Regions from separate parts of the Janthinobacterium sp. GW821-FHT03C10 genome, predicted to be linked through region 1. Evidence: predicted binding sites of a transcription regulator. Region 1 holds the regulator's gene; each other region holds the start of a gene.
What was found. Region 1 encodes sigma-54, which starts transcription at its own class of promoters, with help from an activator protein. Its sites were predicted from a motif close to TGGCANGNAANCTGCTTT; they were not measured.
Positions count from the first base shown of each region.

Region 1 (3,675 bases):
GCAAGCTGACGCCCGGCATGCCGCCGCTGAACATGAATGCGGAACTGGCGCATATCGACCAGGATAATACCCGGCTGCAACTGCACCGCAAGGTCGTGATCGATCGCGCGGCCAGTCCGAAGGCGCAGAACCTGACCGTGAGGACGGAAGCGCTGACGGTGTTTCCGGACGAGGAAAGAATGGAAACGGACGTGCCGGTCGATATCCTGACGGGTACTTCGCGCCTCAATGGCATCGGCATGAAGGCCAATAACGCCACCGGCGTGGTGGAAGTGCAAAATGCGCTGCGCATGGTCCTCCCGCCGAAACCGCGCCCGGCCGCGGCGGCAAAATGACAGAATGAAACAAGGAAACCATACTATGAAGAACATCTTGCTGTTGAGCGTATTTTCTCTGGCCATGATGGGCGTGGCGCATGCCGAGAAGGCCGATTCCGAGAAGGAAGCCGTCATCACGGCGCGTAGCGGCCACGTCGATGACGTCAAGCAGATCCGTACCCTGACGGGCGACGTCGTGCTGGTCAAGGGCACCCTGACCATGAAGGCGGGCCGGGCCCTGATCACGGAAGACCCGCAAGGCTACCAGTTCATTACCTTCTGGGCCGATCCCGGCAAGCTGGCCACCTTCCGCCAGAAGCGCGATGGCGCGGGCGACCTGTGGGTCGAAGGCGAAGCGGAGCGCGTGGAATACGACAACAAGACGGAAGTGGTGAAACTGTTTTCCAGGGCCAAGCTGACGCGCCTGGAGGGCACGAAAGTGACCGACGTGGCCAATGGCGCCTTCATCTCGTATGACAGCCGCAAGGAAGTGTTTGCGATGGAAAATTCCAACAGCGGCACCAGCACCCCCGATGGCGGCAGCGTGCGCATGGTGATCCAGCCGAAGACCAAGGCGCCCGCGGCGGAGAAAGCGCCGGCCACGCCTGCGCCAGGAACGAAATAATGGACAATACTCGTTGCGGCAGTACCCTGATCGTTCGCGGGCTGCAGAAAACCTATGGCAAGCGGCAAGTCGTGCATGACGTGTCGCTGCAAGTCGAATGCGGCGAAGTGGTGGGGCTGCTGGGTCCGAACGGCGCCGGCAAGACCACGTCGTTCTACATGATCGTCGGCCTGGTGCCGTCCGATGGCGGCAGCATCGATATCAGCGGCGTGGACATTTCCAGCCTGCCCATCCACCGCCGCGCGCAGATGGGCCTGTCGTACCTGCCGCAGGAAGCGTCCGTGTTCCGCAAGCTGACGGTGGAAGACAATATCCGTGCCGTGCTGGAAATCCAGACCGTCGAAGGCCGCCCCCTGAAGAAGGCCGAGATCGAGGAACGGCTGGATAAACTGCTGGCCGACCTGCAGATTGAAAAGCTGCGCGAGAACCAGGCCCTGTCCCTGTCGGGCGGCGAGCGCCGCCGCGTGGAAATCGCCCGCGCGCTGGCCACCGATCCCCGTTTCGTGCTGCTCGACGAGCCCTTCGCCGGCGTCGATCCGATCGCCGTCATCGAGATCCAGCGCATCGTGCGCTTCTTGAAGGAGCGCAATATCGGCGTGCTGATCACCGATCATAATGTGCGCGAGACGCTGGGTATTTGCGACCGTGCCTACATCATCAACCAGGGCTCGGTGCTGGCGTCGGGACGCCCCGACGACATCATCGCCAACGAGTCGGTACGCCGGGTCTATCTGGGCGAACACTTCCGCATGTGAGCCAATGAAACAATCATTGCAGCTGCGCACTTCGCAGCATCTGGCACTGACGCCGCAGTTGCAGCAATCGATACGCCTGTTGCAATTGTCTACCCTGGAATTGCACCAGGAACTCGAGCAGCTGCTGACGGACAATCCCTTGCTCGAGCGCCTCGACGATCCGCTCGACCGTTCGCTGCGCCTGCTGTCCGACGGGGCCTTGAGTTCCACGGCCGCGCCGGCCGAAGCGCCGCCCCAGCCGCCAGGCCAGGAGGCGCCCGCAGCGCCGGCCGAAGCGGAAACGTTTGACGGCGAGGGGGGCGACGGTGCGGCCGCCGCGGATGGCGGCGACAGCGACTGGAGCGAGGCGAGCCGGGGCAAGGCGCCCGACGACGAAGATTCCCGTCCGCAATTGGAGGCCCACCACTGCACCCTGCGCGAGCACCTGATGGAGCAGATGCGCGTGACGGTGCTCGAGTTGCGCGACCGCGCGCTGGTCGAGCTGATCATCGACGCGCTCGACGACAATGGCTATCTGGAAGAGTCGCTCGACGACATCCTGGCGCGCCTGCCGGAAGAGCTGGAAATCGACGCCGACGAGATGCGCACGGCCTTGTCGCTGCTGCAAAGTTTCGATCCGCCGGGCGTGGGCGCGCGCAATGCGTCCGAATGCCTGGCGCTGCAGATCAAGCGCTTGCCGCACGTCGCCATGGTGACGCGGCGCATGGCCCTCGTCATCGTGGAAAAGCACCTGGCCTGGTTTGCCCAGCGCGATTTCAACAAGCTGAAGAAAGCCCTCGATTGCGACGAGGAAGACTTGCGCGAGGCGCAGACGGTGATTCGCCAGTGCAATCCGCACCCGGGCGCCGTGTTCGCCTCGGATGTGTCCGACTATGTGGTGCCCGACGTCGTCGTCAAGCGCGCGCGCAATGGCTGGCAAGTCACCCTGAACAACGACGTCATGCCGCGCCTGCGCGTCAACGCCATGTACGCCAACCTGCTCAAGCAGGGCAAGGGCGAGGGCGCCATGGGCGCACAGTTGCAGGAAGCCAAGTGGCTGATCAAGAATATGCGCCAGCGCTTCGACACGATCCTGCGCGTGGCGCAGGCGATAGTAGAAAGGCAAAAGAACTTTTTCTCGCATGGGGCCGTTGCCATGCGCCCCCTTGTGCTCCGTGAAATAGCTGATACACTGGGTTTACACGAGAGTACTATCTCGCGGGTAACAACTCAAAAGTACATGCTGACCCCGCACGGCATGTTCGAGTTGAAATATTTCTTTGGTAGCCACGTCGCCACCGAAGCGGGGGGCGAAGCGTCATCGACGGCGATACGGGCATTGATCGTGCAACTGACAGGAGCAGAAGACCCTAAAAATCCTTTATCCGACAGTAAGATTGCGGACATGCTGGGGGAACAAGGCATGGTGATTGCGCGACGTACTGTTGCCAAATACCGGGAAGCATTGAAAATTCCGCCAGTGAGCCTGCGTAAGTGTTTGTAAGTTTTTTTCGGTTCCTCTGCGGGCCGGATAGGATGGACCGCACGAACCCGATCATCTTTAGGAGTGTGTATGAATCTCACCATCAGCGGACATCATCTCGAAGTGACACCAGCCATCCGTGAATACGTACAAACGAAGCTGGAGCGCGTGAAACGTCATTTCGATCAAGTCATCGATATCGCCGTGATTCTGACCGTGGATAACCTCAAAGAGAAAGAAAAACGTCAAAAGGCCGAAGTCAACCTGCGTCTGAGTGGCAAAACCGTCTATGTGGAAAGCCTGGCGCAAGACCTGTATGCCGCGATCGATGCCCTGATCGACAAGCTCGATAGGCAAGTGATGAAATACAAAACCAAAGTGCAAGGGCACGGTAAAGAGGCGATCAAGCATCTGCCAGACAACTCGGAAGAAGAATTCGCCGCCGCCTAAGCGGCCTGCGACTTTCAACCGGTTGTGATCAACTAAGGGCGCACATTGCGCCCTTTTTTGCGCCCG
Region 1 covers NZ_JBWKUN010000009.1:196,858-200,532, reverse strand. Annotated here, with positions in the region: gene lptC (LPS export ABC transporter periplasmic protein LptC) at 1-335, shown strand, start outside; gene lptA (lipopolysaccharide transport periplasmic protein LptA) at 361-942, shown strand; gene lptB (LPS export ABC transporter ATP-binding protein) at 942-1,697, shown strand; gene AC07VH_RS25905 (RNA polymerase factor sigma-54) at 1,702-3,180, shown strand; gene hpf (ribosome hibernation-promoting factor, HPF/YfiA family) at 3,250-3,609, shown strand.

Region 2 (3,675 bases), on a different contig from region 1:
ATGAAACGCATTTGCTGTTTCGCAAACTGTCGGAAGAGTATGTGACCAAACTCAAGAACGACTGACACGGCTGCTGGCGCCGCGTCGTCATTTACAGGAGAGAGATATGGCTTGGCAACAATTTCCCTATCCGGACGCTGCATATGTCTACACGCCGCAATCCCTGGAAGCGGCCTGGTCGCGCCTGCATGCGGGCGACGTGGAACCGTTTCCCACGCACCCGGCGCTGCTGCAGGCCTGGCTGGCCTTCCATGCGGGCGACTTCGAGCGTGCCGTGAAGCTGGGCCTGGCCGTCGGCGTGCCCGGCTATGCGGTCGCGCACAAGGCCACCTGCATCTATGCCACGCACCTGGAAGTGGACGACAGCCAGAAACTCGACATGTACGAAGAAGTGGCCGAGCGCTGCGAGCGCCAGCAGAGCGAGCAGCCGGACAATCCGGCCGGCTACTACTGGCATGCCTACAGCCTGGGCCGCTACGCGCTGGGCACGTCCGTCGTCAAGGCCCTGGCGCAGGGCATGGGGGCGCGCGTGCGCAACAGCCTGGACCGCACGATGACGGTGGCGCCCATGCATGCGGAAGCGCATATCGCGTTTGGGATTTATCATACGGAAATTATCGACAAGGTCGGCGCCATGATCGGCAGCCTGACCTACGGCGCCAACAAGGAAGACGGCTACCAGCACTTCAAGACGGCGCTGGCCCTGACGCCCCATTCGGCGCTGGCGCACAGCGAATATGCGCGCGCGTTGAATATGCTCGATGGAAAGAAAAAGCTGGCGGAAGCGCTGGCCCTGTATGAAAAGGCGGCCCAGTGCGTGGCACTGGACGCCAAGGAACGCCTCGAGGTCGAGGCGGCGATCGATGAATTGAAAGGCTAGGGATTACTGTGATCAAGGCTTTATGTGTGTACTGTGGCGCCAACGCGGGCGTCTCGCCGGACTATGCCGTGGCGGCGCGCGAACTGGCGCGCGTGCTGGTGGCGGAAAATATCTCGCTCGTGTATGGCGGCGGCAAGGTGGGTTTGATGGGCGTGATCGCCGATGAAGTACTGCGCCTGGGCGGCGAGGTGACGGGCGTGATTCCCACCCAGCTGGTGGAGCGCGAAGTGGGCCACATGGGCTTGACGCGCCAGTTCATCGTGAAGGATATGCATGAGCGCAAGGCGATGATGGCCAGCCTGTCCGATGCCTTCATCGCCATGCCCGGCGGCTATGGCACGCTGGAAGAGCTGTTCGAGATGCTCACGTGGGCCCAGCTGGGCTTGCACGCCAAGCCCATCGGCTTGCTCAATGTCGACCGTTTTTATGACGGCTTGATCGCCTTTGTGCAAAACGGCAAGGAGCAGGGCTTCATCCGCCCGCAGCACGCGGCGTTCCTGAATGCCGACGCCGATCCTGCAGCGCTGGTGCTGCGTCTGAAGGAGTGTGCGCCGTAATTCCGTTTTTGCCTGGCACCGCGATCCTTGCCGGCCAACTAGTTTTCCTGCCGCTTGAAGAAGGCCATGCGCACTGCATGGCTTTTTTATTTCCGCACGGGAAAACTGATCGGGCTTGGTGATTTAATTAATAAAAATATGGCAAAAAAATTACTATGTTGGCATGTTTTTTTGAAAATGAAGATGCTTTTCAGGCATGGGTGTGGTCTACTGGCAGGGTTCAAAAGTTAGGAATATCGGACACCGACGAGCGTTGTACAGACTCCCCAAAAAAGGTGCCGACCCGTTTCAAGTTGCCACAGCCACGCTACTTCATCATCTCGAAAGGATGCTATTTTGAAACCTATGACCCTCTTGCGAGCGACCGCTGTCGCCGCCATTCTCGCCGCCTCCGCTGGTGCCCAGGCACAGACCACCACGATCACCTTCGATCCGCTGGAGCAAGCCGGCTACTTTGCTTCCACCTTCAAATCCTATTCCGAAGGCGGCTACAATTTCGACAGCAGCTGGTTAGGCTTGCTGAGTTCGGCACACCAGGACAGTTTCGCCTATGCCGGCTCGGCCGGTCTCGGTGCGACGCCCCTGTCGACGACCACCCTGAGCCGTGCCGATGGCGCCGCATTCTCGCTGAGCTCGATCAGCCTGGCCGACTTCGTCAGCTTGCCCGGTTCCTTTGACGTGACCTTCGTCGGCCACCAGGTGGGCGGCGGCACGGTGACCCAGACCTTCACCCTCGGTGGCGGCCACACCTTCGCCGACTACACGTTCACGGGTTTCAGCAATCTGCTGTCGGCCACGTGGCGCGAAGGCGCCTTGCACACCTTCCAGGTCGATAATATCGCCGCCACTGTCAGCGCCGTGCCGGAACCGGCGACCTATGGCATGCTGCTGGGCGGGCTGGGCCTGCTGGGCTTCATGCTTCGCCGCAAGAACGCCGCCTGAGCCTGAACATGGCGCCGGCCATGCCGACGCATCAGGAAAAATGCCGCCCTGTGTATGCCGGGCGGCATTTTTACGTGGACGTCATGACCAGGACGTCATGACCAGGACTTCACGAACAGGATTTCACGACCAGGATTTCACGACCACAGGCGCTGGCCAGACAGGTCGAGCTGGGTCAGGTACAGGCGCACGTCGAATTCGTACTGGTGGTATTGCGGTTCCATATATGTGCACAGCTTGTAGAAGGCCTTGTCGTGCTGTTTTTCCTTGACGTGCGCCAGTTCGTGCACGGCGATCATGCGCAGGAATTCCAGCGGCACTTCCTTGAACATGGTGGCCACGCGGATTTCATGCTTGGCCTTGAGCTTGCCTCCCTGCACGCGCGAAATCGAGGTGTGCAGGCCCAGCGCATGCTGGATCACGTGGATCTTGCTGTCGAACGCCACTTTGTTGATGGGCTCGGCATTACGCAGGAATTCATTCTTCAAGTCCTGCACATACTGGTACAGCGATTTGTCGTTGCGCACGTCGTGCGCGTTCGGATAGCGTTTTAACAGGACCTCGCCCAGTTTGTCTTGGGCGATCAGTTGCTGCACTTGCGCTTGCGTTTGTTCGGAATAGGCGCTCAGGTATTTCAGGGATGGCTGCATGCGGGGAAGGGCGGGGCGGGGCGCGGCGGTGTCGGTAAGGCGAGAATGTACCATACCGCCGTGCCCGGCGCTGCGCCATCCCCTGCACGGGGCCGCCAAGCCCCGTGCCTTCCTGCGCCTTGTGCGTCAAGCCGCGCTGGGCCCTGCCTGCCCCGTCAGCCCTTGTCGTCCTCGTCCTTGCCGCCCTGCCGGCCGGTGCGGCCCTGCTCGCTGCCGCCGCTGCGCGCCGCCGTGCTGCTGCGGTTTTCATTGGCGCGCTGGGCCGATTGCCGGCTTTCGCCGCCTTTCCTGCCGATTTCCGCCATGTGTTCGCGGTTGCGGCTGACGGCTTCGCCGCCTTTCTGCCCGGCCCGGCGTGCTTCTTCCGAGTCGAATTCATGCGCCGTGCCCTTTTGATGGGCTGCCTGGCCGCCCTTGCTGGCAATTTCGCGTTGCTGTTCCTCATTCATGGCGGCGAAACCGCGCTTGCTCGTGCCTTTGGCGCTGCCCGATTCGCCGGCCTTCTGGCTGCTGCCAGCGCCTTTGCCCTGTTCATTACCTTGATTGCTAGCCATGTCGCTCTCCTTGCTGTCGAGTGGGGGTCAAGTGGTCTATGCAGGCGCTCAACGCGCCTGATCGGATTGCCTGTTGGTATCGTGGCTGCGGC
Region 2 covers NZ_JBWKUN010000010.1:82,978-86,652, reverse strand. Annotated here, with positions in the region: gene AC07VH_RS26475 (TetR/AcrR family transcriptional regulator) at 1-65, shown strand, start outside; gene AC07VH_RS26470 (tetratricopeptide repeat protein) at 107-880, shown strand; gene AC07VH_RS26465 (LOG family protein) at 892-1,437, shown strand; gene AC07VH_RS26460 (PEP-CTERM sorting domain-containing protein) at 1,783-2,379, shown strand; gene AC07VH_RS26455 (YgjP-like metallopeptidase domain-containing protein) at 2,517-3,029, opposite strand; gene AC07VH_RS26450 (KGG domain-containing protein) at 3,185-3,583, opposite strand; gene AC07VH_RS26445 (phasin family protein) at 3,632-3,675, opposite strand, start outside.
Region 2: a site for sigma-54 is predicted at 1,577-1,594, ahead of AC07VH_RS26460 (PEP-CTERM sorting domain-containing protein). Genes of this name have one in related genera too.

Region 3 (3,675 bases), on a different contig from region 1:
TGGCTTCGTCCTTGAGCATGGTGCCTAAAGTGACGCCGCGCGACAGGTGCGAGCGGTATTTGACCCATTCGAAGAAGGCGCTGGGGTCCGTTTCCAGCAGATTGCTTTTCAGGCGCTTCTGCACGTCGAGCCAGGTGGCGTTCTGGATTTCCCACACTTCCGTCGTCAAGGTTCCCCGCACGGCGCGGGCGTTTTCGCGCGCGCCCGTCAGGCAGGCCAGGATGGATGACGGGTTGTTCGGGTCGCGCACCATGAAGTCGAGCACGTCGCGCGTGTGGAAGCGGCCGTATTTGTGGTCGTATGCGCTTTGCAGCTCGGAAATACCCAGCGTGGCGCGCCAGCCTTGCTCCGCGTCCTGCTCGGACTGCGGCAGCATCGAGGTCTGCATGTTGACGTCCAGCATGCGCGCCGTGTTTTCCGCCCGCTCCGTGTAGCGGGCCATCCAGAACAAATGATCGGCAGTGCGGCTCAGCATGTTTTCTCTCCTGCAAAAGCTGCTTTTTCTTCTGATAATGTGGCTTCCAGTACCCAGGTATCCTTGGTGCCGCCCCCCTGCGAGGAATTGACCACCAGCGAGCCTTCGCCCAGCGCCACGCGGGTCAGGCCGCCCGGCACCATGGAAATCGTCTTGCCCGACAGCACGAACGGACGCAGGTCGATGTGGCGCGGCGCGATGCCGGCCTCGACATACGTGGGGCAGGCGGACAGGGCCAAGGTCGGCTGGGCGATGTAGCCGCCCGGATTGGCCAGCAGGCGCTGGCGGAAATCCTCGATCTGCGCCAGGCTCGACGCCGGCCCCACCAGCATGCCGTAGCCGCCCGCGCCGTGCACTTCCTTGACCACCAGTTTCGCCAGGTTCGCCAGCACGTAGGACAGGTCGGCCGCCTTGCGGCACTGGTACGTGGGCACGTTGTTGAGGATCGGTTCCTGCGACAGGTAGAACTTGATCATGTCGGGCACGAAAGGGTAGATCGACTTGTCGTCGGCCACGCCCGTGCCGATGGCGTTGGCCAAGGTGACCCGTCCCGCGCGGTAGACGGACAGCAGGCCCGGCACGCCCAGCGAGGAATCGGAGCGGAAGGCCAGCGGATCGAGGAAATCGTCGTCGACCCTGCGGTAGATGACGTCGACGCGCCTGGGCCCGCGCGTGGTGCGCATGTAGACGGAATTGTCGTTGACAAACAAATCCTTGCCTTCGACCAGTTCCACGCCCATTTGCTGGGCCAGGAAAGCGTGCTCGAAGTAGGCGGAGTTGTACATGCCGGGCGTCATGACGACGACCGTCGGGTCGTCCACGCCCATGGGCGCGACGGAGCGCAGGTTGTCGAGCAGCATGTCCGGGTAATGGTCGACGGGGGCGATGCGGTTGCGCGCGAACAGTTCCGGAAACAATCGCATCATCATCTTGCGGTCTTCCAGCATGTAGGACACGCCGGATGGCACCCGCAGATTGTCTTCCAGCACATAGAATTCGCCCTGGCCCGCGCGCACGATGTCGACGCCGGCGATGTGCGCATAGATGTCGGAGGCGACGGCGATGCCCTGCATTTCCGGGCGGTACTGGGCATTCTTGTAGATTTGCTCGGCCGGAATGATGCCCGCCTTGATGATGTTTTGTTCATGATAAATATCATGGATAAACATGTTCAAGGCTTGCACGCGCTGCACCAGGCCCGTCTGCATCTGCGCCCATTCCGTGGCGGGGATGATGCGGGGGATGGTGTCGAACGGAATCAGGCGTTCCGTGCCGGCATCGTCGCCGTAGACGGCAAACGTGATGCCGACGCGGCGGAACGTCAGGTCGGCTTCTGCCCGCTTGCGGGCGATGGTTTCGGGCGATTGCTGTTCCAGCCAGTTGTTGAATTCACGATAGTGTTCACGTACCTTGCTGTCCGTACCCACTTCATCTGCAGTCATTTCATTGAAAAAATTTGCCATGTTGTGATTTCCCTTGAGCCGTGTCTGACTATAGCTCAGCAGGAAGCGTGCCAATGCCGCACACCCGAAAGTATGTAAAGAATGACCATTATTGTGGCGTAAAACCGTCATTTGCACCGATTTGGTGCACTACGGCATCGATTTTGCCGGCAGATGGGGCGCAGGCAGCCGAGATCAGGCGTCCGGCGTGACAAAGGGCCGGCAGTCGACGGGCAGGTCGATGGTGAACGTGGTGCCCGTTTCCGGCGCGCTGTCGACCAGCGCGCTGCCGCCATGGCTTTCCGCCACGTTTTGCACGAAGGGCAGGCCGATGCCCCAGCCGGGCGCGCTGCCTTCGTGCTCGCGGCGCAGGTATTCGAAGATGCGCTGCGTCTGGTCTTGCGCGATGTTGCTGCCCGTGTTGTGCACGCTCAAGATCATGCGTTCGCGTAAATTGTCGATATGAATATGGATGGGACCGGCGTCGCCATACTTGACGGCATTGCCCACGAGGTTATCCAGGGCACGGCGCAGGGAATTTTCGCACCACCAGCCCGTCACGGAGGTGCCGCTGACCACGCACTTGCCCGGATGGCCGATATTGACGCTGTCGGCGACTTGCCGCGCCAGCGGCAAGACGTCGAAGCGCCGCAGGACCAGCGGCAGCTTTTGACCCCGGTGATAGCTGAGCGTATCGAGCAATTCCTGGATCATGACGTCGAGGCGCTTGCCGTGCTCGAGAATTTTCAGCGCCAGCGCCGCCACGTCCGGCTGTTGCGCGCGCCGCTGCAGCAGCTGCGCACTGTTGAGCATGACGGACAGGGGATTGCGCATGTCGTGCGACAGCCCGGCGGCGACGCGGCGCTGAAAGCTTGCGTGCATGGCGGTAAATTCCAGGATGGCTTCGCGGATGCCCGTATCGATCGAGGCATTGATCACCTTCCAGTCCTTGCGCCGCAGGGGCACGCCCGCCTCCAGCGCGGCGGCGGCGAAGCAGTCGCGGAAAATCTGGTATTCCTGGATCACCTGTTCCGGGCCATAGCTGGTCATGCGCGCCCGTTCATTGCCGTGCACGGCGGGAGCGTTGGTGTTGCTGGTGGCGTCGTCGCGCGGGTAGCCTGGCGTGAGCGCTTCGGCCAGGTTGTCGAAGAAGGCGGGCAAGGTGTTGATGAGGATGGGCGTGAGCAAGGCGTCGGCGCCGCGCACCTTGGCGCGCACCTCGTGTTCCCACTGCGTCAGCACGGCATCGCGCATGCTGAAGATGCGCCGCGTGCGCGCGGGCATGTCCAGCGCGTGCATTTTCTGGTCAGAGGCATAGGTCATCACGGCTCCCCATCGGCATCCCGGCATCCGCGCGATGCAAGGCGGGAGCTAAAGTATCCTCCAAATCGGCGCGCAGGTGGTGTTCAATTCGGCGCGCGGGCACCCGTCATGACGGCGCTCAAATGGCTGAGGGCGGCATCCCATTGCTCCAGCGAAAAATTCTGCGGATCGTCATGACCGTTCGCATAGCCCGTATCGAGCACGGCGTGGAAGGCGGGGATCAGCCACGTGCCCTTGCGCACGCTGGCGGCGATGTAGAGCAGGGCCAGGCGCTCGTATTGCGCGGGAGTGAAGCCGGGATCGGGCGCCAGCCCGTCGTTGCCCTTGCCGCCGCCGGGCACGGAATGGCGCGGCTGCACCAGTTCCACGTGCAGGAACAGGCCCGTCAGCGACGGCTTGTCCTTTTCCAGCTTGCTGGCATAGCTTGCCGTGCCA
Region 3 covers NZ_JBWKUN010000001.1:544,498-548,172, forward strand. Annotated here, with positions in the region: gene AC07VH_RS02135 (alpha-E domain-containing protein) at 1-475, opposite strand, end outside; gene AC07VH_RS02140 (circularly permuted type 2 ATP-grasp protein) at 469-1,938, opposite strand; gene AC07VH_RS02145 (sensor histidine kinase) at 2,113-3,240, opposite strand; gene AC07VH_RS02150 (hypothetical protein) at 3,324-3,675, opposite strand, start outside.
Region 3: a site for sigma-54 is predicted at 1,974-1,991, ahead of AC07VH_RS02140 (circularly permuted type 2 ATP-grasp protein). Genes of this name have one in related genera too.

Region 4 (3,675 bases), on a different contig from region 1:
ATGCAGCGCTTCTGGCTGACGGCCACGCAGCTGGGCCTGCAATTGCAGCCGGAATTGACGCCGCTGATCTTTGCCCGCTACGTGCGCGAACGGCGCACCTTTTCACGCACCGATGGCATGCAGGACATGGCGCAGGAACTGGCCGTGCAATGCCAGGCCGTGCTGGGGGCGGCGGCGGTCGAGCGGGCCGTGTTCCTCGGGCGCATAGGCGCGGGGCCGGCGGCGAGTGCGCGTTCGCTGCGCCGGCCGCTGCAAGACTTGCTGGTGGCGCCCACGGCTGGGCCGTGAGGCGTGACTTCCTGCGCGGTCAGCGCCGCCGCCTTGGCGCCAGGGCCGCCAGCGCCGCCAGGCCCGCCGCCAGCAACGGCAGGGTGCCCGGTAGGGGCATCGGCGTGACCGCCGGCACATACGCCAGTTCGGAACTGTTCAGCATGTTCAACACCAGGGTATAGCTGCCCGCCACCAGGTTGTCCGTGACGGCGCCATACTGCCCGCCGCACGTCGTGCCGATGCCCGTGCCCGTGGGCGCGCCGCAGCCGCTGGGGTCGTACGTGAACATGCTGCCGCTGGTCAGCGGCGTTTGCGCGTATCCTGTGTTGAGGTTGGCGGCGTCGGCCAGTTCGGTGCCGCCCAGGATGCCGGAGCCCAGGCTGCCGTCGGGGGCCCAGTTGAAGACGATCTGGCCGTGTTCATCGATGATGGTAAACGTCATCGCCATATTCGTCGTGGCCGCCGAGCCCGTGCCGGCCAGGGCGTCCAGGTACAACTGCATGAAGGGCAGGGCCTGGAAGTCGAAGGCCAGGGTCGCGCCCGGTTGGCCGACGACGAAATTGACGGTCATCGCGGTGCTGGAACCGTTGCGTCCCGAGGCGTCGGCGCTGCCGCCGCCCGTGAGGAAGGTTTCCGCCGCATTCACGGTATGCGTGCTGGTCGAGCCCGGTGGAAAGGGCGGGATTTGCGAGGTGACGATCTGCGCCTCGCCGCGCGCATACGAGGCATTGCCCATGCCTTGCTGCGTAAAGTCGTTTTCTCCCTTGGTCACGGCGCCGCGTGTCGCTTGCGGCGCGTCGATCTCGTTGCTGCCGCCGTGGATGATGCTGCTGCCATTGAGCGTGGCGGTGGTGCGCGACAGGTCGATGTTGCTGAGCAGGGAGACAGACCCGGAGGGATTGCTGATGACCAGGCCAAAGACGCTGGTGTACGAATAGCCATAGGCGGCGGCGCTGGCAGTGCCGCTGCTGGCCAGCAACAGCAAGGCCAGCAGGGCCGTTGGCAAGCGGGTACAAGAAAATATAGTCATGAAAATCCTCATCTGCCGGTCGGCCGCGTTCGTTGTAAGGAAAACCGACAGGCCTGCCACATAAAAAAGGCGAGGAGATTCCCTCGCCTGTAAATCCCCCCTGTTGCCTGGTTCAGGCGGCAAGCTTGCGGCGGCGGGCATAGCCCAGGCCAGCCAGGCCCAGACCCAGCAGTGCCAAAGTGCCAGGTTCCGGCACCGCCTGTTTCACCAGGTCCACGCTTTCCACCGCATTCAAGGTCAAGGTGTAGTTGCCGGCCGTTAAAGCATTGCTGACGGAACTGAAGTTGCTACCGCAGCCCGTACCCACGCCCGTGCCCGTGGGTGTGCCGCAGCCGGAAGGGTCGTAGGTGAACAGGTTGCCGCGCGTCAGGAAATTGGTCGCCAGGCTGGTGTTCAGGTTGGCGCCATCGGTGTTTTCCGTGCCGCCGAAGATGCCCGAGCCGACCACGCCATCGGGTGTCCAGTTGAACACCGTCAGGCCGGCTGCGTCCGTGATGGTGAAGGTGACGACCAGGTTGGCCGTGGCGGTGGACAGCACGCCCACTGTGCTTTGCAGGAATACCTGCATGAAGGGCGATGCCAGGAAGTCAAAGCTCAGCGTCGCCGTGGGGGAGCCGACGACGAAATCGACGGAGAAGCCCGTGGTCGAACCGTTGCGCCCGGACGCATCGGCCGTGCCGGCAGGCCCGTCCAGGTGGGCTTCGGCCACGTTCACCGCCTGCGTGGAGGTGGAGCCGGGCGGGAACGAGGGGAACTGCGTGCTGACGATCTGCGCGTCGCCGCGCGAAAAGTTGCCGCTGGGACCTTGCTGTGTGAAGTCGTTCTCGCCCTTGGTCACGGCGCCGACGTTGGCGCGCGGCGCGTCGAGCGAGCCGGCGCCGCCATTGATGACGCTCACACCGTTCAGGGTAGCCGTGCTGCGCGAGATGGTGGTGCTGTTGGCCACAGTGATCTGGCCCGTCGGCACGCCGATCGTCAGGCCGAAGATGTTGTTGTAGGAATAGCCGTAGGCGCCCGCTTGTGCGCTACCGGCCGCGCACAGCATGGCCAGTGTCGCTGCCGCCGGGAGCAGTTTCAGTTTAGAAAGTTTCATGTCATTCACCTCGTGGTTGAGTGAGTCTGGAAGTCTTGCCTGAGTCCTGTCGGCAGGTGCTCATGGCCAGACTTAAGCGACTTCCATGCCAACGCATGAGGTTCTTTTGAAATCAAGGACTTGGCGTGCTTTTGTTGACGCAGTGCAGGTGTTGCCGGACGCGTTGTAAGAAAAACCGACGCTGCCGCTCAAGGCTGCTCGTCTTGCGGCAAGGAGCCCAGCAGGGCGTGCAGGTGGGACAGCAGGCGTTGTCCTGGCACATAGTCGCGCATGGCCGTGGCCAGCTGGCGCGCCGCCAGCCTGGCGCGGCCATCGTCGAGCATGCGCGTGGCGGCATGGCGCAGGGTGGTTTCCTGGAAGCGGTCGGCGCGCAGCAGCAGGCCGGCGCCGGCGCCGGCGATGCCGTGCATGTTGAGGAATTGATCGAGGTTGCCGGCGATGCCGATGACGGGCACGCCTGCCGTCAGCGCCTGCTGGCTGGTGGGGCTGCCGCCGTTGCAGATCACCAGGCTGGCGCGGCGGGCGGCCGCGTCGCCCGGCAAAAAGGGGGCGACATAGGCATTCGGCGGCACGGCATCGACGCGGATGGTGCCGGCCGTGGCCGCCAGCACGGTGACGGGCAGGGGCGCCAGCGCGCGCAGCACGCGCGGCAGCAGCTGCCCCTGGCCCGAGCTGCCGAGGGTGACATAGATGATCGGGCGTCCGCTGCTCAGTTCAGGGCGCTGCCACCAGGGCGGCAAGTCGAGCGGCGGCGCCCAGATGACGGGGCCCAGGTAGTCGTGCGTGGACGGCATGCCGTGCGGCGGGAACAGTTGCGGAATATCCGCGTACAAGGTGCGGTCGGCATCCGTGTAGATGCGCCGCAGGTCGCCGCCCAGCGAGGGCAAGCCATGGCGGCGGCGCACGCGGTTCAGGGGCACGGCATGCGAGGCGAAGGCCAGCGGCCGGATCAGGCGGAACAGGGGATCGGCCAGCCAGATGGGCAGCATGCCGGTCAGGGGCAGGCTGGGCACCGTGTAGTGCTGGCGCACCCAGGGACTCCAGTAGGCGTTGCTGATGGTAATGTAGGGAATGCGCTGCAGGCGCGCGCTGACGGACAGCGACAGGCGGAAGTCGCCGATCACGAGATCGGGCTGGACGGCATTGAGCAGGCGCAAATCGTCTTCCACGTACGCGTGCAGGGTGCTTTCCGTGTAGACGGGCTTGCCGTGGGCCAGCGCTTGAAGGAATTGCAGCGACGAAATGCTGTCGATGCGCCAGCGCCGGAAAGGGACTTGCTTGA
Region 4 covers NZ_JBWKUN010000002.1:284,073-287,747, reverse strand. Annotated here, with positions in the region: gene AC07VH_RS09110 (nitroreductase family protein) at 1-288, shown strand, start outside; gene AC07VH_RS09105 (EDSAP-1 family PEP-CTERM protein) at 308-1,300, opposite strand; gene AC07VH_RS09100 (EDSAP-1 family PEP-CTERM protein) at 1,413-2,393, opposite strand; gene AC07VH_RS09095 (nucleotide disphospho-sugar-binding domain-containing protein) at 2,582-3,675, opposite strand, start outside.
Region 4: a site for sigma-54 is predicted at 2,467-2,484, ahead of AC07VH_RS09100 (EDSAP-1 family PEP-CTERM protein). Genes of this name have one in related genera too.